DNA from 2 places in the Turicibacter sp. TJ11 genome. Region 1 is predicted to be linked to the other one. Evidence: a T-box and tRNA genes for the amino acid it is inferred to sense, from the RefSeq annotation. Region 1 holds a T-box; the other holds one or more tRNA genes.

Region 1 (15,536 bases):
GTAAATAGGAAATTTCTTAATCATAAAATCATCCTTTACCAAAAAAACTATTATAAGGATATTATATCATAGATTATTTAGTTCGATATACAAACAGTGACGAGGAATCATCTCATATGTCGTGTTAAGTCATTAGTAGAAATAAAGATCTGTATCTATTGGTTGAAAAACAAGTATCAACGGATAGACTGACTTAAAACGTGATAATCGTTCACTCATTCAATGAAGTATGACATCAAAAAGAGCATTATGTATACAAGAATGATTAGTTATTAATTAAGTTTGTTTTATCATGAAAGATGGAAGTCAACTAAGGCTAATAGATGATGATAAAATCCCTTTTTGTTTTAATAACGGTCTATTGTTGATTCATTTATCACTGTCTTTGTAAAAATGTGTTTTAAATGGTAGGGATGTGTTAAAATAATAGTACAAGATAGTAAATAAGGCTTTAAAAGATGCCATAGATAAGGGTTGATGCAATGAATACATTAGTTTTAATAGATGGAAATAGTTTAATGTACCGTGCTTATTATGCTACTGCTTACAGTGGAAATTTAATGAAGACAAGTACGGGAATTTTCACAAATGCACTGTATGGTTTTGTCAATATGATGAATAAAGTGATGGATGAGTATAATCATACACACATGTTAGTAGCCTTTGATGCGGGGAAAACGACATTTAGACATGAATTTTTAGAATCATATAAAGATGGGCGCAAGCCAATGCCAGATGAAATGCGCTCACAAATTAACTTAATAAAAAAATATTTAGATCTACTTGGTGTGAAGCGTTTAGAGTTACCAACTTATGAAGCAGACGATATTATTGGAACGTTAGCGAAGATGGGTGAAGCCACTGATTTTGAAAAGATCCATATCATCACAGGTGATAAAGATTTACTACAAATGGTAGATGAAAAAACAACGGTTCATATTACTCGAAAAGGTGTAACAGATATTGAATCATTTAACAAAGAGGAAGTGTTTGCTAAGTATGAATTAACACCAAGTCAAATTGTTGATTTAAAAGGTTTAATGGGAGATCCTTCTGATAATTTACCAGGAATACCAGGCGTTGGTGAAAAGACAGCCATTAAGTTATTAAAGCAATTTGGAACAGTTGAAAATCTAATTGAACATACAGATGAGTTAAAAGGAAAGATGAAAGAAAAAGTTGAAACTCATACCGAACAAGCCTTACTTTGTAAGCGAATGGCTACTATTCATAAAGATGTTCCGCTACCGTTAACATTTGATGATTTAGTTTATCATGGGGCTCAAACTACAGAATTAATGGAATTCTTTAAAGAGATGGAGTTTAATGCGTTCCTAAAAAAAATGAAGATTGAAGAAGGAAAAGATAAAGAACCTAAAGCGCCAGTTCGCATTATTTCAGAAGCAAAAGAGTTAGAAACACTAAGTTATGTCAATAGTGCGATTCATGTTGAGATTTTTGAGGAAAATTATCATCAAGGAACGATTTTAGGGATAGCTGTTGTCAATGAAAAGGAATCTTACTATGTGCCTTTTGAAGTGGCTAAGGAAAGCCAAGTATTCATGTCATTTTTATCAAACGAAGAAATTAAAAAATCAGTGTTTGACGTGAAGCGTTCACGTGTTGCGTTAATGTGGCAAGGGTTTGATTTACGTGGGGTTGAATTTGATTTATTATTAGCTACTTACGTCATTAATCCAACGAATGTAAGTAATGAAATCAAAAAAGTAGCCTTACATTATGATTATGATGATGTGTCATATGATGAAGAAGTTTATGGAAAAGGTGCTAAACGTGCAACTGCTCCGATTGAGAAGGTGGCCGAGCATTCGATCGATATCGCTACTGCTGTTATGAAATTGAAAGAAACAGCACTTGAGCAATTAAAAGAACAAGAACAGTTAAGTTTATTTAAAGAAATGGAAATGCCATTAGCTGAAGTATTAGCAATGATGGAATACACGGGAATGGCTTTAGATTTAAAAACATTAGATGAGATGGGACAAAATCTAAAAGGTCGCATTGAAGCATTAGAAGCGAAAATTTATGAACAAGCTGGAATGGCATTTAACATTAATTCACCTAAGCAATTAGGAGAAGTATTATTTGAAAAATTATCACTACCTGTTATAAAGAAAACAAAAACAGGATACTCAACGAATGTTGATGTATTAGAAAAATTAATGGGGACTCACCCAATCATCGAATGTATTATGGAATACCGTACGTTAACCAAACTTTATTCAACTTATATTGAAGGATTAAAAAAAGCGTGCTACGAAGATGGAAAAGTTCATACAATTTTCAATCAAGCGTTAACTCAAACAGGACGTCTTTCTTCAATTGAGCCAAACCTTCAAAACATTCCAATTCGTTTAGAAGAAGGTCGCATGATTCGACGTGCCTTTGTTCCAAGCGAAGAAGGATGGATCATTTTAGGAGCTGACTATTCACAAATTGAGTTGCGTATTTTAGCACACATTTCAAATACTGAATCGTTAATTGAGGCATTTAGACAAGGTGAGGATATCCATAAGAAAACAGCAATGGATGTTTTTAAAGTATCTGAAGAAGAAATGACGTCTGATCTTCGTCGTTCAGCAAAGGCGATTAACTTCGGAATTATTTATGGAATGAGTGCCTTTGGGTTATCAGAGAATTTAAATATTACTCAAAAAGAGGCAAAAAAATATATTGATCATTATTTAGAAACTTATTCAGGAATTCATCAGTATATGGAGGATACCGTGAAGTATGCTAAATATAATGGATATGTTTCAACGTTATTTAAGCGCCGTCGCTATATTCCTGAGTTAACTCAGAAAAATTATGCGATTCGTCAGTTTGGGGAGCGCACGGCAATGAATGCACCGATTCAAGGAACAGCAGCAGATATTATTAAAAAAGCAATGATTGATGTTTATCAAGCGATGCAAGAGAAAGAGGTTAAATCTCGTCTATTACTTCAAGTACACGATGAACTAATTTTTGAAGTTCCAAAAGAAGAGTTAGAGACAATGATTGAGTTAGTCACGAAAACAATGGAAGATGTTGTCGAACTACAAGTTCCGTTAAAAGCTGATTACTCGTACGGTCCAACTTGGTATGATGCGAAGTAAAGTGTTATAAAATAAACATGTATTGATGAAGCATCATAAGTGCCACGGTATAAAAACAATTAGAAAAGGACATCATGTAGCTTACTTGATGTCCTTTTCTGCGTTTATAAATAAGAGGTTAGACACTTTTAAATAAAATGTTTCCCAGGTAATATAACGATTACTGATGATGTTAAAAAATGAGAGATGTTTTTTGTTTGCATATCGAAAAAAGATGAATAAGCTAAGCAAGGCTGTGGTGTCATGCATAAGCTGGTACAACGATGTATAAAGGCTTTAGGACTTTCATGAATGGACTTGGATGAGTTGACAGCTAGAGTAAGAATCACTTATGATAGTCTTTTAATATGCAACTAGCATCATATCTGAGATTGGGTCATAGAGGTGATGATGACATCACCTAGTGTATTTAGAGCAGTTTAAAGAATTGATTTTGTTGAACTAGCAATAATATATAAGTGGCGATAAGTTTTTCATGATTGAAAAAATTTTAACGCCACTATAGTTAGTCTTTATACCAATGAAATCAATCAACTAAGGCTATTTCGTTTTATGTGAAATCTTTTTCGCTTCATATATAGAAAATGAATTGGAAATTAGAGTGACTGAGTTTTATCAGTTCATGGTTAAATAAACAATTAGATTAGACAAAAAGGAAGTTTGAGAATATGCCAGAATTACCAGAAGTGGAAACGGTTAAAGAAGCACTAAATCAAAATGTTAAAGGGCGAATGATTCAAGATATTGAACTACGTTATGAACCTATGATTAAAAATATGGATTCAGAGGAATTTAAAAATAAGCTGAAAAATCAAACGATTCAAGAAGTGAGTCGTCGAGGTAAATATTTAGTTTTTCACTTGGATCATTATTATTTACTTTCTCATCTTCGAATGGAAGGGAAATATTTTTATGCAGATGATGAGTTTGAACTAAATCCTCACGTTCATGTCATTTTCACATTAGATAACGGAAAACGCTTGTTATATCAAGATACCCGAAAATTTGGAACTTATCATTTATATGATAAAGAAATTGACTTAGAAACAACTTCTCCATTTCAAGTCCTAGGGCTAGAACCTTTTTCACAAGAGTTTACACCTGAATATGTTAAACAAAAAATTTATAATAAAAAGAAACCAATTAAGTCATTACTTCTTGATCAAAGTGTTGTTTGTGGACTGGGAAATATTTATGTTGATGAAGTGTTGCATCGTGCCAAACTTCATCCATTAACTTCAAGTTCAGAATTGACAGACAAAGAGATTGAAGATGTGGTAAAATATACAGTAGAAGTTTTAGCTAGAGCGATTGAGTTAGGGGGAACGACGATTCGCACCTTTACTTCATCGCATGGTATTTTGGGAACCTTTCAAAATGAATTGTTAGTTCATCAGCGAAAGGGAGAAAACTGCTATATCTGTCAAACACCTATTGAAAAAATTAAAGTGGGTGGACGAGGAACATATTTTTGCCCAACATGCCAGAAGTTACTGTCAAAGGAGATGAAATAAATGTTAACCGTAGGATTAACAGGTGGAATTTCATCAGGAAAAAGTACGATTACATCATGGTTTTTAGAAAAAGGAATTATTGTCTTAGATGCGGATGAAATTGTTAGGCAACTTCAAAAGCCAGGTAGTCCATTGCTGAATGATTTAGCGCGTGAATTTGGATCGAATGTTATTTTAGAAACTGGAGAATTGGCTCGAGATGTACTAGGATCGATCATTTTTCATGATGAAGTCGCAAAGCAAAAATTAAACGACATGATTCATCCACTGGTAAAAAAGAAGCTAGTTGAGGGGATTGAACAAGCAAAAGCCTGTGGAGAACAATTGGTCATTTTAGATGTTCCACTACTGTTTGAAAGTGGATTTGAATCATTAGTTGATGAAACGTTAGTGATTTATGTTTCTCGTGACATTCAAGTGAAACGTTTAATGCAGCGGGATCAGATTGGTGAAGATTATGCCTTAGCAAAAATTAATTCACAGATGTCATTAGAAAAGAAGCGAGATCGTGCAGATTATGTTATTAATAATGAACGTTCAATCCGTGAGTTACGAACTCAGTTTGAGCAGATGTTTGAAATGCTTTGGGAGAAGGCGTGTCAACTATCTTCAAATTAGTCTTAAAATATAATCATTGATGAAACATGGGAGGAATTAAAAATGGGATTTATGGATCTGTTTAAAACGCATTATGAGTCGGGAGAAAGAGCGACAGATGAAGGATTATTAACACATTATTACAAAAATAATTATCAACAAACGAAAACTGCTTTATTAGAGGTAGCTCGTGAGTTAGAATTTACATTGGCGTTTGAAGATGATACTCGCCAAGAGTTAATGTTAAAGCGTAAAGATTGTGAAGTCATTGTAACCGTTGTTAAAATAAATCCAATTGAAACAACGGTTGACTTTACAGTGAATACATCTGGAATCATTAGCTTTGGAAAAGGGAAAAAAGTCATTCAATCTCTTTATCAAGCATTAGATAAACGATTAATGTTTAAAGGGCTTGCTTTAAACCGATAATATAGTACATCAATCCCTATTTTCGATAGGGATTTCACATTTTAACAGGAGGAGTGTTTGTGGTGGATACAACGATAATAAAACCCAATCTTCAATTCGAACTTTGTGTCACACAAATGATGACTTCGGAAGAGTTACAAATTTTAACGTTACTTTATCAACCTATTATTGGCCCTCAGGCGGTTAGCTTATATATCACCTTAAATACATTAGCTAATAAAAGTAGTTCCTCTTTATTTACACATCATCTATTATTACAAGTTTTAAATGTTGGAGTCGAAGAATTATTGGCTTTAAGATATAAGTTAGAAGCGGTTGGATTGATTCAAGTTTATGTCACTGAGGAAAATCATCATTTGACCTATTATCTTAAAAAACCGATGCAATCAAAAGCTTTTTTTAATGATGGGATTATTAATGTCTTTTTAAATTTAAAAGTGGGAAATAGTGATTATCAGCAATTAAAGCAATTGTTTATTCAAGATATTCCAAAAATTGAAGGAACCAATATTTCAAAACCGTTTAATGAAGTATTTGATACCACTGTTTTAATGCAATCTTCTGCTAATTTAGAGGCAAGTCCCTTACCCCAACATCCAGATGGACAACGTGGGGTGAAGTTAGAATTAGCCTTTGATCAAGAATTGTTATTTGCATTATTAAAACAATTTGGAATGGATGAGCAACTATTATCAGATAAGTTACTGGATCAAATTAATAAAACTGCTTTTTTATATAAGTTAGATGAACATGAATTAGCACGTTTAATTTTTGATGCCTTAGATTCAGATGGTTTTGTTAATTTAGATACGTTTAGAAAACAAGCGAAGCAATATTTTCAATTCTTAAATAAAGGAAAGCCAATTGAAGTGGTAGAGATGCCAAAAATAAATCAGCCATCTCCTGGGATGGATGAAGAAAAAGTGATTCTTTCTAAAGAAAAACAGTTACTCGTACACTTGTCTCAAAATCCACTTGATTTTTTACGATTTAAACAGCATCAAAAAGAGCCTGTTCCAGCTGATCGTCAATTAGTAGAATGGCTCGTGTTAGATCAAATGATGCCAGATGGCGTTGTTAATGTCTTAGTCGATTATGTTTTAAATATTTCCGATGGTCGATTACCAAAACAATTGGTTGAAAAAATTGCAGGGGAGTGGCAACGCAAAGAAATTGATACAACCGAAAAGGCCATTGCCCAAGTTCGTGCCACTTTAAAAGCGAAGCAAAAAAGAGAACTCGAAAAAACGATGCCAGCAGCCAAAAAAGTATATCCAAAGACGACACGCGTCGTTCGTCAAGAACAAGTTCCTGATTGGTTGAAGACAGCTAATCAACCGAAACAAGAAAAGAAACAGTTAAGCGAGGAAGATTTACAAAAAATTGAGCGTATGAAAAAATTACAAAGTCAACTTTTAAATCAGAAAGGGTGAGAGTCGTGCAACGTATTGGAGATTTAATGGTAAAGTCAAAAGGGGCAAATGAAGCGTACGCTGAAATTTTAAATGAACCAGAAATTGTAGCAGCGATGAATGAATACAAAGCCGAGGTTGATCCTAATTTAATCTCAAGTTATATTTCTGATTTAGATGAATTTTTAAGAAACAAAGAAAAGTGTCAAGGATGTCAAGGATTAAAAAGTTGCAAGCAACCTGTTAAAGGACATCATCCAACACTAAAACCTTCATATAAGCAATTAAAAGTTGCTTATACACCTTGCCAGTTTGAAATGAATCAAAAACACTTAGTCAATATTAAAAGTTTTCATATGCCAATCGATATTTCAACGGCCAACTTTGAACAGTTTATCATGGATCCTGAACGAGTAGAGTTTTATGAGAAAGCCTCGATGTTTATTCATGAGTATATCACAACAAAAAAGGGGCGCGGACTATATTTATATGGGCCGTTTGGAACGGGAAAAACTTATATGCTTAGTGCGATTGCTAATATTTTATCGCAACGAGGGATTGTTTGTGGGCTCGTTTACTTTCCAGAGCTCATTGCTGAAATCAAGTCAGGATTTAATAGTGAAAATAGTAATGCCTATGATAAAATTGAACAGTTAAAAGAAATTGATGTTTTAATGTTAGATGATATCGGAAGTGAATCGATGACAAGCTGGATGCGAGATGAAGTGTTAGGTCGTATTTTAAACTATCGAATGCATCAAGGATTACCGACTTTCTTTACCTCTAACTTAGATTATAATGAACTCCAACATCATTATTCTTATACTCAAAAGGGTGAAGTTGAAGAGATCAAAGGAGCCCGAGTACTAGAACGTATTAAAGCATTGACGATTCCAGTCGCAATTACAGGAACAAATTATCGTCAAAAGCGATAATTTAATTGTTTTTTGCTTGATTTCAAAAAAATCCTGCATTATAATAAGTGTCATACACATATTATATAGGACATAATAGATACATAAAAAGTATAGATAAGGATATGATTTAATAAAAACGACTTTTCAGAGAGGAAATCCTAGGCTGTAAGATTTCTAAGAACGATTATTAAGTTACTCCCTTTGAACTGGACTTGAAAAAGATTCCCGTTGACCGCGTTAAAGTCGAATTAAGTTGCTGATAAAAGTTATTTTATCGGAAATAGGATGGTACCGCGATTTCAATCGTTCCTACTCGAAAGAATTAGGAGCGATTTTTTTTATGCTTATAAAAATTCGCTCCAATGATGAGACATAAAGGAGGAAATAATTATGATTAACATTACTTTTCCAGATGGAAATGTGAAGCAGTTTGAAAATGGAATTACTGCAGAAGCAATTGCACAATCAATCTCACCAGGATTACGTAAACGCTGTGTAGCGGCTAAGTTAAATGGACATTTATATGATTTAACTCGTCCAATTGAAGCAGATACAAAAATCGAATTAATTACAAATGATCGTCCAGAAGCATGGGAGATTATTAATCACTCAGCGGCGCATTTAATGGCAGCAGCAATTAAACGTTTATATCCAGATGCAAAATTCGGGGTAGGACCTGCCATTGAAGATGGATTCTACTATGACGTCGATACAGAATCTAAAATTACTGAATCGGATTTAGCAGCTATTGAAAAAATGATGCAAAAAATCGCTTCAGAAGCTTTACCAATTATCCGTCGTGAATTAAGTCGTGAAGAAGCAAAAGAATTATTTGCAACAGATGAATATAAATTAGAATTAATTGATGCGATTAAAGAAGGAGAAGTAATCACAACTTACTCTGAGGGTGATTTTACAGATTTATGTAGTGGTGTTCATGTTGGAAATACAAAAGACATCAAATTCTTTAAATTATTAAATGTAGCAGGTGCTTATTGGCGCGGAGATAGCGACAATAAGATGTTAACTCGTATTTACGGTGCAGCAGCATTTACTAAAGATCAATTAGCTGATCATTTACGTGTTTTAGAAGAGCGTAAAGAGCGTGATCATAAAAAATTAGGACGTGAATTAGAGTTATTTACATTCAGTCCATTAGTTGGACAAGGGTTACCAATTTGGTTACCAAACGGAATGAAAGTTCGTCAACAAATTGAACGCTATATCATTGACTTAGAAGAAGAATACGGATACCAACACGTGGCAACGCCTGTTATGGGATCAGTTGATTTATATCGTACGTCAGGACACTGGGCGCACTATCAAGAAGATATGTTTGTTCCAATGAACATGGACAATGAAGAATTAGTTTTACGCCCAATGTCATGTCCTCACCACATGATGGTTTACAAAACAAAATTACGCTCATATCGTGATTTACCAATCCGTTATGCAGAACAAGTCATCCAACATCGCTTTGAAGCATCAGGTGCTTTAACAGGACTTGAACGTGTACGTGCGATGACTTTAACAGATTCACATATCTTTGTTCGTCCAGATCAAATTAAAGAGGAATTTTCACGCTGTTTAGAATTAATTCACCGTGTGATTAAAGATTTCGGTGTTGAAATCAACTACTATCGTTTATCATTACGTGACCCTGAAAACAAAGAGAAATACTATGATGATGATCAAATGTGGCAAAGTGCTGAATCAATGTTACGTGAAACATTAATTGAAAATAACATTCCATTCATTGAAGCAGAAGGAGAAGCTGCATTCTACGGACCAAAATTAGATATTCAAATTAAAACAGCATTAGGTCATGATATTACGATGTCAACAATTCAGTTAGACTTCTTATTACCAGAACGCTTTGATTTAACTTATGTTTCTGAATCAGGAGAAAAAGTACGTCCAGTCGTTATGCACCGTGGATTAATTGGAACATACGAACGTTTCATGGCTTATTTAATTGAAACTTATAAAGGGGCATTCCCTCTATGGTTAGCACCAACTCAAGTGACAGTTATCCCAGTTAACAATCAATATCATTTAGACTATGCAAAAGAAGTAGCTAAAGAGTTACGTAAATATAAAATCCGTTTAGAACTTGATGATCGTGAAGAAAAAATGGGATATAAAATTCGTGAATCTCAAACGAAGAAAGTACCAATGTCTATCGTGTTAGGGGATAAAGAAACTGCTAATGGTGAAGTGACATTCCGTCGTTTTGGAGAACAAAAAACTCAAACATTACCACTTAAAGAATTCGTTCATTTCTTAGTAGAAGAGATTGCAGAACGTAAAAATCATAAACCTGAATAAAAAATAGGAGACTTAGTCTCCTATTTTTTTATATTCATTGGACAAAAAATAATCGTTACAGGAATATAATGGTGAAATAAAACTTACAATGTAAAGAAAAGAGTGAGAAAGATAACTTTGTGAAAGTGGTGACAACGTTGGGTGTAATGGAAGTGATAAAAGTTTTACTAGTTGATGCAGTCGTATTATCAATTTTTGGTATAGCAGCATATAGGGGGTATTATCAATCTTATCGAATCAGTCTTACCCATTTACTTATTCAGTTAACAACCATTAGTTTATCGTTTTTAACAGCATGGGAACTAGTTCATCAATTAATAGGATATATTCCAAAAAGTATGAGCTTATCTCTTTTTATTCCAGATAGTTTTTACTACTTAGTTGAGCCGTATGAATCTTACTTAATTCCACTTATTATTTTCTGTCTGTTGTTTATAATCTTTTTTATTATCATTAAAAGTATTTTATATGTTTTTTCAGTCAATTATGAGTGGCATCAATATGTTTTTAAGACCGTCAAATTTGATCGATTACCAGATCAATGTTTTAGTCTTTTTTTAAGTGTATTAAATATGTATACCTATATGATTGTGGTTTTAATAATAATAGCATTTCCTCTTTTTAATCTGACTAAACCGTATTCTATTTCAAGTCTTTTATTAAAAGTTAATCCGGTGATCTCTTCGTTAGTAAGTGACTTTTATAAACCTTATCGGCAACTGCAAGAGAACATTCTTTATTTTGAAGATGATTTTGATCTTATTTTTCATAATAATCAAGTGAACTTCGATCAACTTGAAACATTTATGAAAAAGCATCCCAATGAACAAGAAAAGGTACACGACGCTTTTAATGATTTAATTCCGTTTATCGCAACGACTTCAGGATTTTTAAGTTTTTTTCCTGATAATAAAATTAGTGAACAAGAAATGAAAGATTACTTAGCTCATATAAATTCTTATATTGAAAAAGACGTAATGACGTTGGAAAATTTTAATTTTTACTATAAAGAGTTGATTCAAAATGGAACCTATGATAGACTTGTTGAAGATGAAGTCATTAGTGATAAAGCACTACAGACTTTAATCAATAGCGGCATGCTAAATGATGTTAATCTAAAAAATAAAGAATATTAAACACTTGATTGACATATAATAATTAAAGTGTTATAATTAATAACTGTGAATATCATGTGGAAAGAAGAAGTACCCACTTCTCACCTGATTAGCTAGAGCTGATAGGTTAAACGTCACTATCGTTACGACGATATTGTTAATGTGATTGTGATTAAAACGTGGGCACTTTGTGTTTGCGTTTTTCTTTTTTTCCATGAATGTTCTATAAAATTGGAGGTGCTCATCATTAGCAAGAAAAATGTAAAAAACGAGAGCTTAATCAACGAAGATATCCGCGCAAAGGAAATGTTAGTGGTTGGTCCTAATCGCGAACAACTTGGATTAATGCAACGTAAGGATGCATTACGTGCTGCTTCTGAGCAAAACTTAGACTTAGTATGTGTTGCACCACAAGCTAATCCGATTGTGTGTCGTATTATGGACTACGGTAAATACCGCTACGAACAACAACGACATGCTCGCGAAGCTAGAAAAAACCAAACAGTTGTTAGTCTTAAAGAAGTTCGTTTAAGCCCTAACATCGAACAGCATGACTTTAATACAAAATTAAAAAATGCTCAAAAATTCCTTGCAAAGGGTGATAAAGTTAAAGTTAGCGTACGTTTCAAAGGTCGTGAAATCGCGCACACTGAATTCGGACGCAATGTTTTAACTCGCTTTGCTGAGGCGTGTGCTGAAATTGCGGATCTTGAATCAAATCCAAAACTTGATGGACGCTCAATGTTTCTCGTTTTAGCACCAAAGAAAAAGTAGAAAAGATAAAGGAGGAACTCTACCATGCCAAAAATGAAATCTCATCGTGGAGCTGCTAAACGCTTTAAACGTACAGGATCAGGAAAATTAAAACGTTCTCATGCTTATACAAGCCACTTAGCTCATAACAAAACAACTAAACAAAAGAAACATTTAGCTAAAGCTGGTATTGTATCAAACAGCGACTACAAACGTATCAAAGATATGTTATATAGCTTATAATAATCACTAAACATTTTTCGTAACAACAAAGGAGGAACTCATTATGCCACGTGTAAAAGGTGGAGTTGTATCACGCAAACGTCGTAAACGCGTTTTAAAATTAGCAAAAGGTTACTTTGGATCTAAACATACATTATATAAAACAGCAAACGAGCAAGTAATGAAATCATTACAATATGCTTACCGTGACCGTCGTCAGAAAAAACGTGACTTCCGTAAATTATGGATCACTCGTATCAACGCTGCTGCTCGTATGAACGGATTATCATACAGCAAATTAATGCACGGATTAAAATTAGCTGGAATCGAAGTTAACCGTAAAATGTTAGCAGATTTAGCTGTATCTGATGCTGCTGCATTCACTGCTTTAGCAAACACTGCTAAAGAAGCAATGAACAAATAATTAATTTGCTCATTATTTTTGAATAACTATTTAGACACTATCTTTTGATAGTGTCTTTTTTTATTAAAAAATTAACTTCATCTATATATGACATGAATAAATAAAAGGAATTTAGTCAAATTAAAACTAAAAGTAATTAATCATAAACTCTGTTCTTGAAAATCCATTTAAAAATATTTTCAAATATTGTATATAATGGTATGATACTACAGTGAGTACATTATGAATTGGAGGAGAAAACTAATGAGTCAATTAGATCAAACATTAACTTTTTTAAAAGAGTTGACTGATGCTAATGCCGTTCCAGGACAAGAACGACAAGCCAGAGAAGTCATGAAAAAATATATCGGTGATAGCGCTGATGAGATTTATCAAGATAACATTGGATCATTAATTGCAAAAAAAGTTGGGGAAGAAGATGGTCCTAAAGTTGTGATTGCAGGACATATGGACGAAGTCGGATTTATGGTTCGCCAAATCGATGATAATGGATATATTAAATTCGTAACACTCGGTGGATGGTGGGGGCAAGTCATGCTTGCTCAACAAGTGACAATTACCACTCATTCAGGAAAAACGTATCATGGAGTGATTGGATCAATTCCACCACATATTTTAACACCAGAGGCGCGTCAAAAACCGATGGATATTAAAGATATGTATATTGATTTAGGAGTAGACAGCAAGGAAGAAGTTGAAGCATTAGGAATTCGCCCAGGCGATATGATTACTCCTTATATTGAATTCCGTACGATGGCAAATGAAAAATATTTGTTAGCAAAAGCATGGGATAACCGTATTGGATGTGCAGTAGCGGTTGAAGTTTTAAATAATTTAAAAGAAGAAAAACATCCTAATATCGTTTATGGTGTTGGAACAGTTCAAGAAGAAGTTGGATGTCGCGGAGCATCAACAACAAGTCAAATGATCAATCCATCTATCGTATTTGCTTTAGATGTAGGATTAGCTGGGGATGTACCAGGTGTAACGAATCAAATTCAAGCTAAAATGGGAAAAGGACCGATTATTACCTTAATTGATGGAGGTCTTGTAGGTCATAAAGCACTTCGTGATTTTGTAATTGAAGTAGCTGAAGAATTAAACATTCCTTATCAATTTGACGTAACACCAGGTGGAGCAACAGATGCTGCTAAAATGCATTTAGCACATGATGGAGCACCAGCTATGTCTGTTGGAATTGCATCACGTTACATCCATTCACATACTTCAATGATCCATCGTGATGACTATGAGAATACAGTTAAATTAATGACGGAAGTTGTTAAACGTTTAGATAAAGAAACAGTTCATAAGATTACATTTGAATAATAGTTTAACTGACATCTTAAGAGGATGTCAGTTTTTAAATTAAAGGCTGTGTTATTCATATATATCTATAATTCTTAAATGATAATTTATATGGAGGGATGAAAGTAGCTAAACAAAAAAAGGGATTTGAGAATTTGAAGAATAAAATTTATGTTGAAATATGTCCTCGATGTGATGAAATTAAATTATACTCAAAAAATAGAGAATAAATACCGTTTGTTTAACTCTGAAACACATTACTAAAATCATTCAAATTAGGTTGTTCTAACATTAGAGCAACCTAATTTAACATATCAAACAAACAATTGAGTCTAATAGAGCCAAATAAAAAAAACAGCTAACCAAAGGATAGCTGTTTTTTTGTTGTTAATTAGAGAAAAATGTCTGTAAAAGAGTTTTTTAACAAAGATGAGGTCCATTCAACCTCAAAAGAATAATAAAAATTAGAATGGAAAGAGAATACATTTATTAATACAACGAGATGGGATATGTTGTATTAATAGGGTACTGTTATGTCATCCAATTTCTTGGATAGCTATATTATATCATAAATAATCGACTAAATATACAAAAATTGGATATAAATCGAGGGTTTTTTTGTAAAATTTTAGTAAATACTATCAGATAATCGAGATAAGAATTGACGGTAATGATTAAGATGGTTCATCAATAAGTATTAAAGACCTTGGGTGTTCATTAAGATATCTTTCATATTTTTATGATTGACGAATATAATGAACTGAAATATCAAAATTAGGAGGTCAAAGAATGAGTTATTCTTTTAATTGGGATTGTACATTACCGATCAGTAACATAAATGACATTGTATCAATCAATATTGATCCACAAGCTAAAGCGTATGATGAGGGGGACTATTTATCATTACGTGGGCAAGTTTTAATCGATGGGGAATATACGACAACAAACGGAAATCAAGAGTCGTTTAAAGAGTATATTCCAATTGATATTACTTTACCTAACAACGGTAGAGGAGAGCAAATTAAGCCAGATATTACGAATTTTGATTATCAAGTTCAAGATGGAAGTAATTTATTTTTAACCTTAAATCTTAATTTAGATGGTTATGATTTGGATAATTCAATCACACTTGTTGAAGAACAGGAAAATGAAGTTGAAGTGCAAACACAAGCACCTGTTCTATTTACAAAAGAAGCTGTTGTTGCACCAGCTGAACATGCTAACCAAATAGAAGTTCCTCAAGAACAAAAACAAGAACCTTGTGAAGAAAAAGAAGTAGCACAAATGAATCAAAATGACGAAGTGACAGACTATATTGATTATTCTCAAGGGAATTTAAGTGATAACGTTAGTAATCAAGAAACAGAGGTAGATGATTTAGATTATATTGATTTTGAT
Region 2 (15,536 bases), 1.0 Mb from region 1:
ATTATTTGAAAAAGTATCATCCGACTTATATAATAAATGAAGCAAGTGATTTATTGAATATCGTAAAAAAGGAAGGTATTTAAAATGGAAAAAGTTTATGATTTAGCGATTATCGGTGCTGGTCCTGCAGGAATGACAGCAGCCATTTATGCAGCACGCGCCAGTTTATCGGTTGTCATGATTGAGCGTGGAGCTCCAGGTGGTCAAATGGTTAATACATTTGAAATTGAAAACTACACAGGTTTTGAAACAATTACAGGTCCAGAATTATCAATGAAAATGTTTGAACATGCGCAAGCTGCTGGGGCAGAGTATGCATACGGTAATGTAGAGAATGTAGTCATTGCTGAAGATGGAACTAAAGTGATTGATTGTGGAGATCATCAGATTCATGCAAAAACGATTATTATTGCAACGGGAACAAAACACCGATTATTAAACGTTCCTGGTGAGAGTGAATTATCAGGACGTGGAATTTCATGGTGTGCGGTATGTGACGGTGCCTTTTTCCGTGGTAAAAAAGTTGTTGTTATTGGTGGTGGAGATTCTGCCGTTGAAGAGGCTATTTACTTAGCAGGTCTAGTTGAAAAGGTAACTATTGTTCATCGTCGTGATGAATTACGTGCCCAAAAAATCTTACAAAAACGTGCCTTTGCAGATGAAAAAATCGAATTTGTATGGGATTCAGTTGTGGAGTCATTTGAAGAAGCAAACGGAAAATTAGGTGCCGTTAAAATTAAAAATACTAAAACAGGAGAAATCTCTGAGATCGAAGCAGATGGAGCATTTATTTACATTGGATTAGATCCAATTACAGATATGATTAAAGAATTAGGTGTAACAGATGATGCAGGATATGTAAAAGTTGATCATGCCATGATGACACCAGTTGAGGGTGTGTTTGCTGCAGGTGATGTTATTAGTAAAGAGCTTCGTCAAGTTGTAACCGCAGTAAATGATGGAGCCATTGCAGCTCAATCAGCATTTAAATATATTGAAACAAACCTTCGATAATCAAAGACTAACAAACTATAGAACTAATTTCATTTAATACATACAGCCTTGATATCATAAAAAATAATAAGAGTTATAAAGGGAAACTGATCGTCTTTAGTGATTTAGATGATTCAGTTTTCTTTTTTGTGTTTGAGATGAATAAATAAGTTCATTTCAAGTTAACATTAATTTTAATGGTGATTATGTCTTTATTACGCACTCCTATGAAGTTAATAATGATATTTTTTAAATGAATAAACAATCTTTAGAGAGTGTAAAGTTATTAACCATAGATGAGTTAGTTTTATGTTGATATCTGATGAGACCATTTCACCGGTTATCACATAGTTTAAATAATAACTAGATGAGTAGAATTATATTTACTGATGTCAGGTAAGTCGAAAGAATACACATGAAAGTCATCGATGCTAATGTTAATGATTAGTTTAGGAACTTGATACTACGATATGATCAGTTTTTCTATTTTTCTATTTATGTGTTATAATAATCATGACGAAAGAGGGTGGATTGATGCGTGTGGTGAATAGTTTGTTACTGAAAGATAATAAGATATTACTTTTATTTAAACCGAGCCGAAAAAAATGGTTTCTACCTGGCGGAAAAGCCGAATTTAGTGAACATGTCATACAAACAGGATGTCGAGAATTTTTTGAAGAAACAGGGTTGCAGCTACAAAGTGCAGAACTTGGTGCGGTGACAACGATTGTTGTTGAAGAGGAATCAGATCAAACGGAGTGGATGCTTTATACGATTAAAGGAACTCACGCAACAGGTGAATTAAATAAAGAGAATCGAGAAGGAACATTAGCTTGGCATGAGATTGGTGAATTAGATACATTACCGATGTTTGAAGGGGATCGTCTAATTATTAAACACTTAATTAATAGCAATCAACCTATTGTTTCAACTCAATTTTATACGCCTTCATACGATTTAATTAAAGTTATTTCAAGTCATAATACAGAACTTAAGTGATGATCATCATTTTTGAAGTAATAGAAAGGGTGTGTTAGGATGAAAAAAATTAATTTACTAATTGTCACGGGGATGAGTGGAGCTGGAAAAAGTGTTGTATTAAATAGTTTAGAGGATGTAGGTTATCACTGTATTGACAATTTTCCACCTAAATTATTACCTAAGTTAACAGAGTTAATTATGGGAGCGAGTGAGCATACCGTTAATTTAGCAGTTGTGATTGATTTAAGATCACTAGACTTTGACTCTATTGATGAAATGTTATATTTCTTACAAGATAGTCATTTTGTCAATGTCCATGTTGTTTACTTAGATGCAAATGATACAACACTCGTTAAACGATATAAGGAAACAAGACGTACACACCCATTATCACGCGACACTAATTTGTTAGATGGAATTAATAAAGAACGAGAGCTGTTAAAGCCAATTTTAGATATCTCAGACTTTAAAATCGATACAACAGGTTTAGCTGCTAAAGATTTAAAACAGCAAATTATTACGAAGTATGGAAGTATGGATAAAGATTATTTTAGTGTAACATTTATGTCATTTGGATTTAAACATGGGACACCAATTGATACAGATATTATGTTTGATGTTCGTTTCTTACCTAATCCTTTTTATATTGAAGCCATGCGCCCACAAACTGGGTTAGATGAAAGTGTTTATGAGTACGTGATGAGCTTTGAAGAAACAACGACGTTTTTATCTAAATTAATTGACTTGTTACAATTCTTAATTCCAAAGTATAAAGCTGAAGGAAAGTCACAAGTCATTATTGGGATTGGATGTACAGGGGGACAACATCGCTCAGTTGCCATTGCAGAATATTTATCCACTGCTTTTGAAAAAGATTATAAAACAAACGCGACTCATCGAGATATTCATCGCGCATATAAAAAATAGGGGGATTAGATATGGCAGAGTATGATTTAAAGGTTGCTGTCATTGGTGGAGGAACAGGGTTATCTACAATTTTAAGAGGATTAAAACGATATCCAATTGATATAACGGCCATTGTCACAGTAGCAGATGATGGAGGAAGTTCGGGAAGTTTACGATCAGATTTTGATGTCCCTCCCCCTGGAGATATTCGAAATGTTTTAGTTGCTTTATCCGAAGTTGAACCACTTGTACAAGAATTATTTCAGTATCGATTTCAAGGTGAAACAGAGTTAGCAGGTCATCCAACTGGAAATTTATTAATTGCAGCTATGACAAATATTACGGGGGACTTTGCTTCTGCTATTCAAAAATTAAGTGAGGTTTTAAAAGTTAGAGGACAAGTCTTACCAGTATGTAACACACCGTTGTGCTTGTGTGCAGAGTATGATGATGGTACAATCATTCAGGGCGAATCGCTTATTCCTACGATTGAAAAAAAAATTAAGCGTGTTTATTATACAAAACAAGATGCTAAGGCACTTCATGAAGCTGTTGAGGCTATTATGGAAGCAGATTTAGTTTTACTAGGACCAGGAAGTTTATATACTAGTATTATTCCTAACTTATTATTAAGTGAAATTTCTGAGGCGTTAGTTAAGACAAAAGCAGAATGTGTTTATTGCTGCAACATAATGACTCAACCAGGAGAAACAACAGGCTATACAGCCTCTGATCATGTAATTGCTCTAGAAGAACATGCCGGTCATTCGTTCATTGATAAAATCATTGTTAATGATGAGAAAATTAATCAAGAAACTTATGAACGATACTGTGATCAGCAATCAGATGTTGTTTTTAATGATGAGAAAAAATTAAAAAGTATGAATATTGAAGTGATTAAAAGTCGTCTAGTTTCTTACAATAACGTAGGCGAGGTTCGTCATAACACGAAAAAAGTTGCAGCGACAGTTTTTTCATTATTATTAGATATAGAGGAAAAAAGGGAGGGGTGATAAAATGTCATTCGCTTCTGAAACGAAAAAAGAATTAGTTCAAATTCAATCAGATGATTGTTGTGCTAAAGCAGAACTATCAGCACTTATTCGAATGAATGGAGTTATTTCTTTATCAAGTAAAGGTTTAGTTCTTGATTTTGCAACTGAAAATGCCGCGATTGCTCGTCGAACGTTGCAGTTAATTAAGCAGTTATTTGATACTGAGGTTGATTTATTATCGCGAAAAAAAATGCAACTGAAAAAAAATAACGTCTATATTATTCGTATTAAGAAAAATGCTCGTGATATTGCCACAGAATTAGGAATTATGTCTGAAACTGGCTTTGTTTTAGGGATTGCTAAGCATTTAATTGAGTATGATTGCTGTAAAAGAGCCTATTTGCGAGGTGCTTTTTTAGCGGGAGGTTCGGTTAATAATCCTGAAACATCATCTTATCATTTTGAAATTTTTACACTTGATGAAGAACATGCGGAAGATCTTAAAGATTTGTTAAATGTTTTTGAACTAAATGCCCGTGTCTTACAACGTAAAAAAGGATATATTACTTATATCAAAGAAGCTGAGAAAATTAGTGATTTTTTAAGGGCGATTGAAGCATATAATGCAGTTTTAAATTTCGAGGATGTACGTATTTTTAGAGATATCCGTAACTCAGAAAATCGTTTAAATAATTGTGAAATTGCTAATGAAACAAAAACAATTGCTGCAGCGCAGCGTCAAATTGATAACATTGAACTAATTGATCTTGTTTATGGAATAGATTCGTTACCAGAACGTTTACAATACGTTGCCAGGTTAAGGTTAGAGTTTCCTGAGGAAAATTTAACTTATTTAAGTGAAATTGCCACGGAACGCGGGATGAAGTTGACTAAGTCAGGCGTCAATCATCGGATGAGAAAGTTGTCCGAAATGGCAGAAGAAATTCGGGAAAATCAGCAAAAACGTTCATTAGAAAAATAAAACTAAAGCGAGATGATTCTTATTAATCGTTTCAACTTAGAAACAAAAGATTAAACCTTATTTGTAACGTCATGTTATGAATAAGGTTTTTATTTTATGAATGAAAACTTACATAGATTTCTAAAAGTTTGACATACTAAAGTTGATTTTGTTCAAAATAAAAACCGCTTACATTAGGGATATTCATGTACTTGTCAATTAAAGTTTAGTATACTATAAATTAGATAAGATGAAGGAGGTAATAACATGACTAAAAAACCTGTAGCATTAATTATTTTAGACGGTTTCGGGTTACGTGATGAAACTGCTGGAAACGCAGTTAAAGCGGCCAAAATGCCAAACTTAGATCGTTTATTTAATAAATACCCTCATAACACATTAGAAGCTTCTGGATTAGGTGTTGGATTACCAGAAGGACAAATGGGGAACTCAGAGGTAGGACACTTAAATTTAGGTGCTGGACGTATCGTTTATCAATCATTAACTCGTATTAACTTAGCTGTTAAAAATGGTGAGTTAAAAAATGATCCAGTGATTGAAAAAGGATGCAAACACGCATTAGAAAACAATAAAAACATTCATGTAATGGGATTATTATCTCCAGGTGGAATTCATTCACACAACGAGCATATGTATGCATTAGTTGAAGCAGCAAAAGCTCAAGGTGCAAAAGAAGTTTACGTACATGCATTTTTAGATGGACGTGATACTGCACCTAAATCAGCATTAGAGTACATTGAAGCATTAGAGACTAAATTAGCTGAAATCGGAATTGGAAAAGTAGCGACTGTATCAGGACGTTACTATTCAATGGACCGCGATAAAAACTATGATCGTACTCAATTAGCTTATGATGCAATGACTCAAGGAATTGGAGAAACTTTTGAATCAGCTAAAGCTGGGGTAGAAGCTTCTTACAAAAATGATGTTTTAGATGAATTCGTTGCACCATTTGTTGTTGATGCAAATGGATTAATCAAAGATGGAGATACAGTAATTTTTGCTAACTTCCGTCCTGACCGTGCACAACAGATTGCAATCGCATTATCTAATCCAGAAAATGTTGCAAACTTTGCTAAAGAAGGAAAACCTGCATTAGATCCATCTAAAGGACCTAAAGATGTTTACTTCATTTCAATGATGTCTTACGGGGATGCGGTTAATGGACCAGTTATCTTTGGATTACAAGATTTAGCTAATACTTACGGAGAAGTTATTTCAGCAAATGGATTAAAACAATTACGTATTGCTGAAACTGAAAAATATGCTCACGTAACATTCTTCTTCGATGGTGGAGTAGATAAAGAAATCGAAGGAGCAACTCGTGTTTTAATCAATTCACCAAAAGTTGCAACTTATGATTTAAAACCTGAAATGTCAGCTTATGAAGTAGCGGATGCATGTGTAGCTGAGATTAATAAAGATGTTCATGATACAATCATTTTAAACTTTGCTAACCCAGATATGGTTGGGCACACTGGTGTATTTGATGCAACAGTAAAAGCATTAGAAGCTGTGGATGAGTGCTTAGGTAAAGTTGTAGATGCAATCATTGCTAAAGGTGGAGTTGCTATTATTACAGCTGACCACGGTAATGCAGAAAAATTAGAAGATGAAAATGGTGGAGCATATACTGCTCATACATCAAATCCAGTTCCAGTCATCGTAACAAAAGAAGGAATCGAATTACGTGACGGTGGAAATTTAGGAGATTTAGCACCAACAATGTTACAATTATTAGGTGTTGAACAACCGGCTGAAATGACTGGAAAATCAATTATTAAATAATTGAATAAACACAAAAGAACGTATCTAGTGATACGTTCTTTTTATGGATATTTTTATAAAAATACAAGAGGTATGATCAGCCTAATAACCATTTAGAACCAAAATAAAGATTATTTTAGAGATAAAAAAAGAAAATTATATTGAAAAATATGGTTAATATGTTAGTATAGATATTGGAAAGCCAAGTTAGTTTAGTGGTAAAACAACGCAATGGTAATGCGTAGCCGCGAGTTCGATTCTCGCACTCGGCACCAGTTTATAAGAATATAATCCAGCGACTGTCTGGATTTTTTTATTTTTATAGATCAAGCATAAAGTCTGTTCAGTTAGTGCATATTATTGTAGGTATTTAATTAAAGTATACCTTTTTAGCATTTTTTCTGTAGATTAATAGATTGGTTTATTTTATAAAAAATAGCGCTTACAGCATAAAAACTTCTTTAATATGCAAAAAAATGTATTATAATAAGAAGTGTGAAAATTTTAGAAAAGAAGGAGATGTCATACATGCCTTATATTGTTGATGTATATGCTCGCGAAGTATTAGATTCTCGTGGAAATCCTACTGTAGAAGTAGAAGTAACAACTGAAAGCGGATCTTTTGGACGTGCTTTAGTACCATCTGGAGCTTCTACAGGAATCTACGAAGCAGTTGAATTACGTGATGGAGATAAATCACGTTACTTAGGAAAAGGTGTTTTAAACGCAGTTAAAAACGTTAACGACATCATCGCTCCTGAATTAGTTGGTATGGATGTTACTGACCAATGTGGAATTGACCGTTTAATGATCGCATTAGATGGAACTAAAAACAAAGGAAAATTAGGAGCTAACGCAATCTTAGGTGTATCTATGGCTGTTGCTCATGCTGCTGCTGATTTTGTTGGATTACCATTATACCGTTACTTAGGTGGATTCAACTCTAAAGAATTACCAACTCCAATGATGAACATCATCAATGGTGGAGAGCACGCTGACAACAACATCGACTTCCAAGAGTTCATGATCATGCCAGTTGGAGCTCCAACATTCAAAGAAGCTATCCGTATGGGAGCTGAAGTATTCCATGCATTAAAATCAGTATTACACGGTATGGGATTAAACACTGCAGTTGGTGATGAGGGTGGATTCGCTCCAAACTTAGAATCAAACGAAGCTGCTATCAAAGTTATCTTAGAAGCTATCGAAAAAGCTGGATATGTTCCAGGTAAAGACGTTATGATCGCTATGGACGTTGCTTCTTCTGAGTTCTACAAAGATGGAAAATACGTTTTAGCAGGTGAAGGTGGAAAAGTATTCACATCTGAAGAATTATGTGATTTCTACGCTGAATTATGCGAAAAATATCCAATCATCTCAATCGAAGACGGTTTAGACCAAGACGACTGGGCTGGATGGGATTACTTAACTAAAAAAATCGGTGATAAAGTTCAATTAGTTGGAGACGATTTCTTCGTAACTAACACTGAGCGTTTAGCTGAAGGTATCGAGAAAAACGTTGCTAACTCAATCTTAATCAAAGTTAACCAAATCGGTACATTAACTGAAACTTTCGAAGCTATCGAAATGGCTAAGAAAGCTGGATACACTGCAGTTGTATCTCACCGTTCAGGAGAAACTGAAGATGCTACAATCGCTGACATCGCAGTTGCTACAAATGCTGGACAAATCAAAACAGGTTCTATGTCTCGTACAGACCGTATTGCAAAATACAACCAATTATTACGTATCGAAGACGAATTAGGACAACAAGCTGTTTACAATGGAGTTAAATCATTCTACAACTTAAAAAAATAATTTAATTATTTTTTAGAAGAATATGACTCAAAAAACCCTCTCTTCACTCCGACGAAGAGAGGGTTTTTAATTAGTTACATCAATTAAATTAAGCCTTGATAAATTCAAGGCTTTTTTAGTTGATAATAATTATAATTTGAGTCACCTGTCTACTATCTGAGTTTAATATTTTTATTGTTAAGTTTTTGAAGTTAAATATTTCATCGACTTTAGGAATATATCCTAATTCATTAATAATCCAACCGTTCACACTATTACAATCGGCATCGATCTTAATATTAAGAGTATCAGATAGTTTAGTTAAACTTGTTTGGCCATTAAATAAGTAGGTATTTTCATTAAGTTGTTTGTAGTCATGAATGACTGTATCATGTTCATCCCAAATATCACCCACTAAAACCTCTAAAATATCTTCGAGTGTTACAATACCAAGTGTTCCGCCATACTCATCAGAGATTACAGCAAGTTGTGTTTGAGTTTGTTGAAAGGTAAGAAGAAGCTTAGAAATTTTACTATTAGCGGTCTTATAAATAATTGGCTTAATTAACTGAGATAAAGAGTAAGTGGGTAAATCTTTATATAGGTTAAAATCTTTTTCATGTAAGATTCCAATAATATGATCAATATTTTCTTGATAAACGGGTAAACGACTAAATCCAGTGGTGTAAAACAATGATTGAATCGTTTCTTTTGACGTATCGAGATTAATAGCAATTAATTGAACACGTGGTGTTAAAATATCATCAGCGCATAATTGATTAAACTCAATAGCTGATTTAATTAATTTACTTTCTGTTTCACTAAAGTTACCGTTATGCTTCGCTTCATCAATTAACATTTTAATTTCTTCAGGAGTAATCGATTCAGAACTATCAAAAGAAAAAATGTTAGAAAGTAGTTTTTTCCATTGAGTAAAGATAAAATTTAAAGGCGATAAAATAATGATAAAAAACTTAAGCAGTGGCATTGATAGCATTGCCCATTTCTCTGGAACCTCTCTAGCCAAACTTTTAGGAGAAATTTCTCCAAAAATAAGAATAAGAATAGTCATTACAAGAGTGGAAATACTGACTCCCGTTTTCGGGAAATAAGTTGTAAATAAAATAGTCGCTAATGAAGCTGATAAAATATTAACAATGTTATTTCCAATTAAAATAGTTGAAAGTAATTGATCATATTGCTTTAGAACATTCAATACTTGTTGTGCCCGTTCATGACCACTATTCGTTAAGTGCTTCAATCGAATTTTATTGAGTGATGAAAAAGCTGTTTCTGTCGCTGAAAAGTAAGCTGACATCATAATTAAGAAAATGAGAGTAAAAATGATTAACGGTTGCTTATCCATCATATAATCACATCCTTGTACCTATGTAAGTAATCAAAATTTTCTACAAATGAAAGACTTTTATCAAATAACCTAATGAGGAGTCAAAACCTAAGAGTCGAATTGTTGTCTATCATCTTTTAGGTAAATGTCTTTAATGAGATAAAACTAATTTGAATGGAAATAGACTAGTAGTATATATGTGGATTTAATATAAAATATGTGTTTTTGTTTTATCCTCAAAAACTGAAAAATATGGTAATCTATTAGTACAATCAATAAGGGGGATCATAATGAAACAAATCAAACAATCTATAAATTATAAGTGGCTAAATAGTTTAATTTTTTTAATTGGAGTATTAGTTACGGTACGTATTTTTATTCTTATTTTTCCGATTGTTAAACCTATCTTCTCTGCGATCTATATGATTATCTGTCCTTTTTTAATTGCTACATGTATCGCCTATCTTTTGAATCCAATTGTTGATTTCTTTTGTCGTTTGAAAATTAAACGTTCATATTCAATTTTGATGACGTTTGTTTCGATTATTGGAGGAATCGTTTATGCTATTTTTAGTTTAATTCCAAATTTAGTGATAAGTGTACAAGACATTATGAATCAAGTTCCGACGCTTATGGTGAAAGTAGAGAACTTATTAAAGTCATGGCAATTTGATTATGTCAAACTTTATCAATATGACTTCAGTCACTTATTTTCTCAAAATTCAAAATTTATTGAAATCTTTTCAAAATTCTTATCTACTTTAGGATTATGGATTTCCTCATTTAGTAGTAGCTTTACTTTAGTCATTGGAATGCTGTTATTAGTTCCCGTCGTCTTATATTATATTTTGAAAAATTTCTATGAAATTCGTGAACAGGTAAAATCATTTTTAGTTCATCATCAGCAACATCGACTGTATCATATTTTGAAAGAATCAGAAGAAATCGTTAAAGGATATGTTTCAGGAACGTTGTTAGTATCATTCGTTTTATCCATCATTGCTTCAATCTATTTTTCAATTCTTGGACTAGAAAATGCGATTGTGTTCGGGACGTTGATCGGTTTTTTAAATATCATTCCGTATGTTGGTCAAATTATCGGAACGATTCCAGCTGCACTTTTTGGATTAATGGTTTCGGTATGGACACCGGTGTATGTGGTAGTTGGTGTGATGGCTTTAAATTTCATTGAAGGAAACTTTATTAAACCCCTAGTTTTTTCAAAGTCTATTGATTTTCATCCTGTTATGTTATTAACACTAATTATCATAGGGGGCCAAATCTTTGGTGTGATAGGAATCATCTTTATCATTCCGATTGCAGGAATTGTAAAAGTTATTTGCCGATATGCTTTTGAAGGTTTAAAAGAATGGAAACAAAAAGTTCGCGATTAGCGAACTTTTTTAATGAATGGTACATATTTACAAATGTTAAGCTCTCGTCTTAAATAATAGTTGAAAATATAACATATATATGGTAAAGTTTTGTTATAGTTTAAGGAGGGTTTAGGATGTTCCAATATGGTGTTGAGGATATTTTATTTATGATTGTCTCTGTAATCCTAATTGTTTTAGTGGCTTTACAAAGTTCTAAACAAGGATTAAGTGATTCTCTTACGGGTGGTAACAGCGAGTTATTTAAAAATCAAAAAGAGCGTGGAGCAGAAGCTTACATCGTACGTGCAACCTATATCTGTTCAGTTATTTTTCTTGTTTTAGGATTAATTATTTTTATGAAATAAAGGCTAGGTCCTTATGATCTTTATGAATAGATAATTAACCGGAACTCAAAAGATGATCCGATTAAAGTATCTAAATAACAAAAACTAGTTTTGAAAAATCTGAAATATATTTTATATGAATAAGTTTTTAGTAGTTGAACTGATAATGAAAGTTTAAAATGTATTTGGCTTTTTATAGATAGGTTCAGATTAATTTTTTAAAAAGAATTTTTAAGCGCTACTAATGGTTTTAAAATAGTAGACGATGTCTGGGAAATTGTTTGTCTTAGGATGAAACTTATTCATTACCTAAGACTGATATCAAATGATTACATAAATTTCTGTTTGTATATAGAAGGCTCATATTCAATTAGAATATGAGTTTTTATTTTATTTAAGTATTTTTTCATTCTCATAGAATTTATCTTAGTTATAAAAAACAAGAGGATAACTAATTTAAAGAGATAAAGATCTATTCTTAAAAATGAAGTTTATGTCATGTTGATTAAAAATCTTTAAAAGATAAGTTCATGCATTAGTCTAAATGATCCATTTGAAAAATCTACAAGTGTTTAATTCAAAATAATTATAAGTTTTCTTGTTAAACTAATATATTAGATGAGTTAGCAATCAATTTATCGTCATCATATATTTTTGATCAGTAAATTATAGCTTTTTATTAAATATTACTACTTAATGATAAATTTTGGTTGTTTTTCTAACTAGATGAGAGGATTCGTGATATAAAATAAGTACATTTGTATAAAATAGTGATAGATAAGTCAAATAACGTACTTTGTCTTATAATAGCAAAAAGTGGTTAAATGTTTGTTTACTTATGATAGAATATAACTTATGAGTTGGAGGTGTGCTATTTGCGCAATACAGTATTAGAATTATTAGGATCTAGCCAATATGAGGCGATGACGATCGAGGAATTAGTGGAATATCTACAAATTGAAGGGTCAGATAAATTTAAGGAGTTTGTTAAATTAATGGTGAAACTTGAGGACGAAGGGATTGTTGTTCGTTCAAAAAATGATCGCTATGATTTAGCACGTGATTTAGGTTATTATAAAGGAATTATCTCGATTCATCCTAAAGGATTTGGTTTCGTTGAAATTGATGAAATGGATGATGTTTATGTTCGTAGTGAACATTTAAATGGTGCGTTACATAAAGACACCGTGTTAGTTAAAATCTTACCTTCATCTAAGGGTGATAGCTTAGAAGGGGAAATTGCTCAAGTTCTTGAACGTGGGATGACTGATTTTATCGGAACATATTATGAAATTAAACAAGTAGGGTATGTTAAACCAGATAACTCTCGTTATCATGCCGTAGTGGCCATTCCTAAAAATAAAACTAAAGGAGCCGTTAAAGATCATAAGGTTCGTGTTCGTATTGTGGATTACTTAGAGAACAATGTGGTTAAAGCTGAAGTCACTGAAATTTTAGGACATAAAAATGATCCAGGAATTGATATTTTATCAGTTGTTTATAAGTACGATATCGTTCCTGAATTTAGTGAAGATGCATTAAAACAAGCCGCTGAAATTCCAAATGAACCTGATCATGATAGCTATAAAGGTCGTAAAGATTTACGTGCAGAAACGATTGTTACGATTGATGGGGACGATGCAAAAGACTTAGATGATGCTGTTCATGTTCGTATGCTTGATAACGGAAATTATTTATTAGGTGTTTCAATTGCTGATGTCTCTTACTATGTGACAGAAGGATCACCTCTTGATCGTGAAGCATTTTTTAGAGGAACGAGTGTTTATTTAGTCGATCGCGTGATTCCGATGATTCCACATCGTTTATCGAATGGAATTTGTTCATTAAATCCACAGGTTGATCGTTTAACAATTACGTGTGAAATGGAGATTTCTCCTACTGGTGACATCGTTAGTCACGAGATTTTCCCATCTATTATTAAAACAACTGAACGTATGACCTATAATCATGTCAATCGTATTTTAATTGATGAAGACGCAGAGCTTTGTGAGCGTTATAAAGAGTTAGTTCCAACATTTAAATTAATGTATGAACTATCTAAAATTTTACGTCAAAAACGTCATGATCGTGGATCAATTGACTTTGATTTAGAAGAATCAAAAATTATTGTTGATGAGTACGGTTTTCCAATTGATGTTGTCTTACGTGAACGAGAAATCGCTGAACGTATTATTGAAGACTTTATGTTAGCAGCTAATGAAACCGTAGCTGAACATTTCCATTGGATGGATGTTCCTTTCATTTATCGTGTCCATGAACATCCAAAACCAGAAAAGTTAGAACGTTTTTATAAATTAGCACGTGCATTAGGTTATGAAATTAAAGGAACAAAAGAAAATGTTCATCCGAAAGCATTGCAAATGATTACGGAAGCAGTTCATGGTAAACCAGAGCACGCTGCCATCAATACGATGATGTTACGTTCTTTACAAAAAGCACGTTATAGTGAAGAAAGTTTAGGACACTTTGGACTTGCAGCAGAGTTTTATACACACTTCACATCACCAATTCGTCGCTATCCAGACTTAGTTGTACATCGTTTAATTCGTCGTTATTTATTTGATCAAGATTTATCGAAAGAGACATTAGACTACTATACAGCCGTTATGCCAGAAATCGGTGAGCAAACATCTAAGCGTGAGCGTGATGCGATTGATGCTGAGCGCGAAGTAGAGGATATGAAAAAAGCTGAATACATGACACAATTTATTGATGAAGAATTTGAGGGAGTTATTTCATCTGTGACTAAATGGGGAATGTATGTTGAGTTACCAAATACGGTAGAGGGCTTAGTTCATGTTAATGATTTAACAGACGACTACTATGAATTTGATGAAGATAATTTAGCATTAATTGGTCGTCGAACAAAGGCGATTTATAAAATAGGGGATATTGTAAAAGTTACTGTAGCAGCAGCAAGTAAAGAGGAACGAACAATTGATTTCCAATTAGTTGGAATGAGCAAAAGTCGTCAAAAACGTGGATTTAAGCGAATTGATACGCGTGGAACTTCAACTTCAAAAAATAATCGATCTAAAGATAAGAAGGGAGATAAAAAAGACTATCGCCCTGCTCGTTCACGTAAGTCATCAAAACCATCAGATAAAACATTTAAAAATCCAAAACCAAAAAGAAAAAAATCAAAAGGTACAAAGTCGACAAATCAGACAAAAAATAAAAAGTAGAATAAATACCGAAAGGGAGCAATTAAGTCATGATGAAGAAACTAAAAACTATTAAGTGGCGTAATGTCGTCTTATTCTTATTCGTCATGGTTGGTCTATTAGTATTGGCACAATCGTTTGTGCTACCTGATATGGTTGGATGGGATGTGGATCGTGTTAAGCATTACGAAGCAGCCAATGATATTGATATTGAATATAGCAATGTTTATTCCGACACAGTACCCTATGGAACTGTTATCAACCAACAGAGATGTGAAAAAACAGAAGAGTGCGATATTGTTTTAACGTTTTCTAAGGGGAAAGATGTTTCGAGTAAATCTGATACTGAAATTAAAACGTATCTAAATGAGTTAGTGGAAGAAGAAAGGATACAGGTAGATGATATTATTTATCATGAATCCACGTATTCAACTGAAGTTAACTCAGGTTATGCGATTACTTATGATGCCAATCCATATGAACAAGTCATTGAAATTACATTTTCACTAGGGCCTGAGATTCATGTGTATGAAGCAACGATGGTTGCTGTAGGAGATGTTTTATTACATGATACGGTGTATAATGATTTTCGTTTAGAAGGAGATAGCTTTGATTTTAGTCCATTGTTTGAAAAAATTAATCAGTATATTGAACCAGCAGATTTTGCATTTGCTAATCAAGAGACAAACATTGGTGGAATAGAAGTCGGGCTATCCACTTATCCTAATTTTAATAGTCCTTATGAAATTGCAAGAGATTTAATTGGAGCTGGATTTAATATGTTTGCACGCTCGAATAATCACACCTTAGATAAAGGTGAAGCGGGTGTTGTTGCAGCACAAAAAAATTGGGAAACGTTCGA

Evidence for each region. The T-box of region 1 lies ahead of thrS (threonine--tRNA ligase). A T-box ahead of a tRNA ligase gene usually reads a tRNA of that ligase, here a tRNA-Thr.
Region 2: it has a tRNA-Thr gene. The T-box ahead of thrS (threonine--tRNA ligase) is inferred to sense a tRNA for this amino acid. The anticodon was not compared.

The regions. Positions count from the first base shown of each region.
Region 1 covers NZ_CP069349.1:1,397,080-1,412,615, reverse strand. Annotated here, with positions in the region: gene JRC48_RS06890 (metallophosphoesterase) at 1-24, opposite strand, end outside; gene polA (DNA polymerase I) at 483-3,119, shown strand; gene mutM (DNA-formamidopyrimidine glycosylase) at 3,788-4,633, shown strand; gene coaE (dephospho-CoA kinase) at 4,634-5,251, shown strand; gene JRC48_RS06870 (hypothetical protein) at 5,294-5,659, shown strand; gene JRC48_RS06865 (replication initiation and membrane attachment family protein) at 5,722-7,092, shown strand; gene dnaI (primosomal protein DnaI) at 7,098-8,006, shown strand; T-box leader at 8,091-8,302, shown strand; gene thrS (threonine--tRNA ligase) at 8,379-10,316, shown strand; gene JRC48_RS06850 (hypothetical protein) at 10,469-11,452, shown strand; ribosomal protein L20 leader region at 11,508-11,643, shown strand; gene infC (translation initiation factor IF-3) at 11,738-12,205, shown strand; gene rpmI (50S ribosomal protein L35) at 12,230-12,427, shown strand; gene rplT (50S ribosomal protein L20) at 12,471-12,830, shown strand; gene JRC48_RS06830 (M42 family metallopeptidase) at 13,074-14,159, shown strand; gene JRC48_RS06825 (hypothetical protein) at 14,928-15,536, shown strand, end outside.
Region 2 covers NZ_CP069349.1:2,442,145-2,457,680, forward strand. Annotated here, with positions in the region: gene ppaX (pyrophosphatase PpaX) at 1-83, shown strand, start outside; gene trxB (thioredoxin-disulfide reductase) at 85-1,014, shown strand; gene JRC48_RS11715 (NUDIX domain-containing protein) at 1,528-1,992, shown strand; gene rapZ (RNase adapter RapZ) at 2,032-2,901, shown strand; gene yvcK (YvcK family protein) at 2,913-3,893, shown strand; gene whiA (DNA-binding protein WhiA) at 3,898-4,857, shown strand; gene gpmI (2,3-bisphosphoglycerate-independent phosphoglycerate mutase) at 5,104-6,645, shown strand; tRNA gene JRC48_RS11740 (tRNA-Thr) at 6,826-6,899, shown strand; gene eno (phosphopyruvate hydratase) at 7,153-8,442, shown strand; gene JRC48_RS11750 (HlyC/CorC family transporter) at 8,558-9,790, opposite strand; gene JRC48_RS11755 (AI-2E family transporter) at 10,060-11,163, shown strand; gene secG (preprotein translocase subunit SecG) at 11,280-11,510, shown strand; gene rnr (ribonuclease R) at 12,365-14,695, shown strand; gene JRC48_RS11770 (CapA family protein) at 14,725-15,536, shown strand, end outside.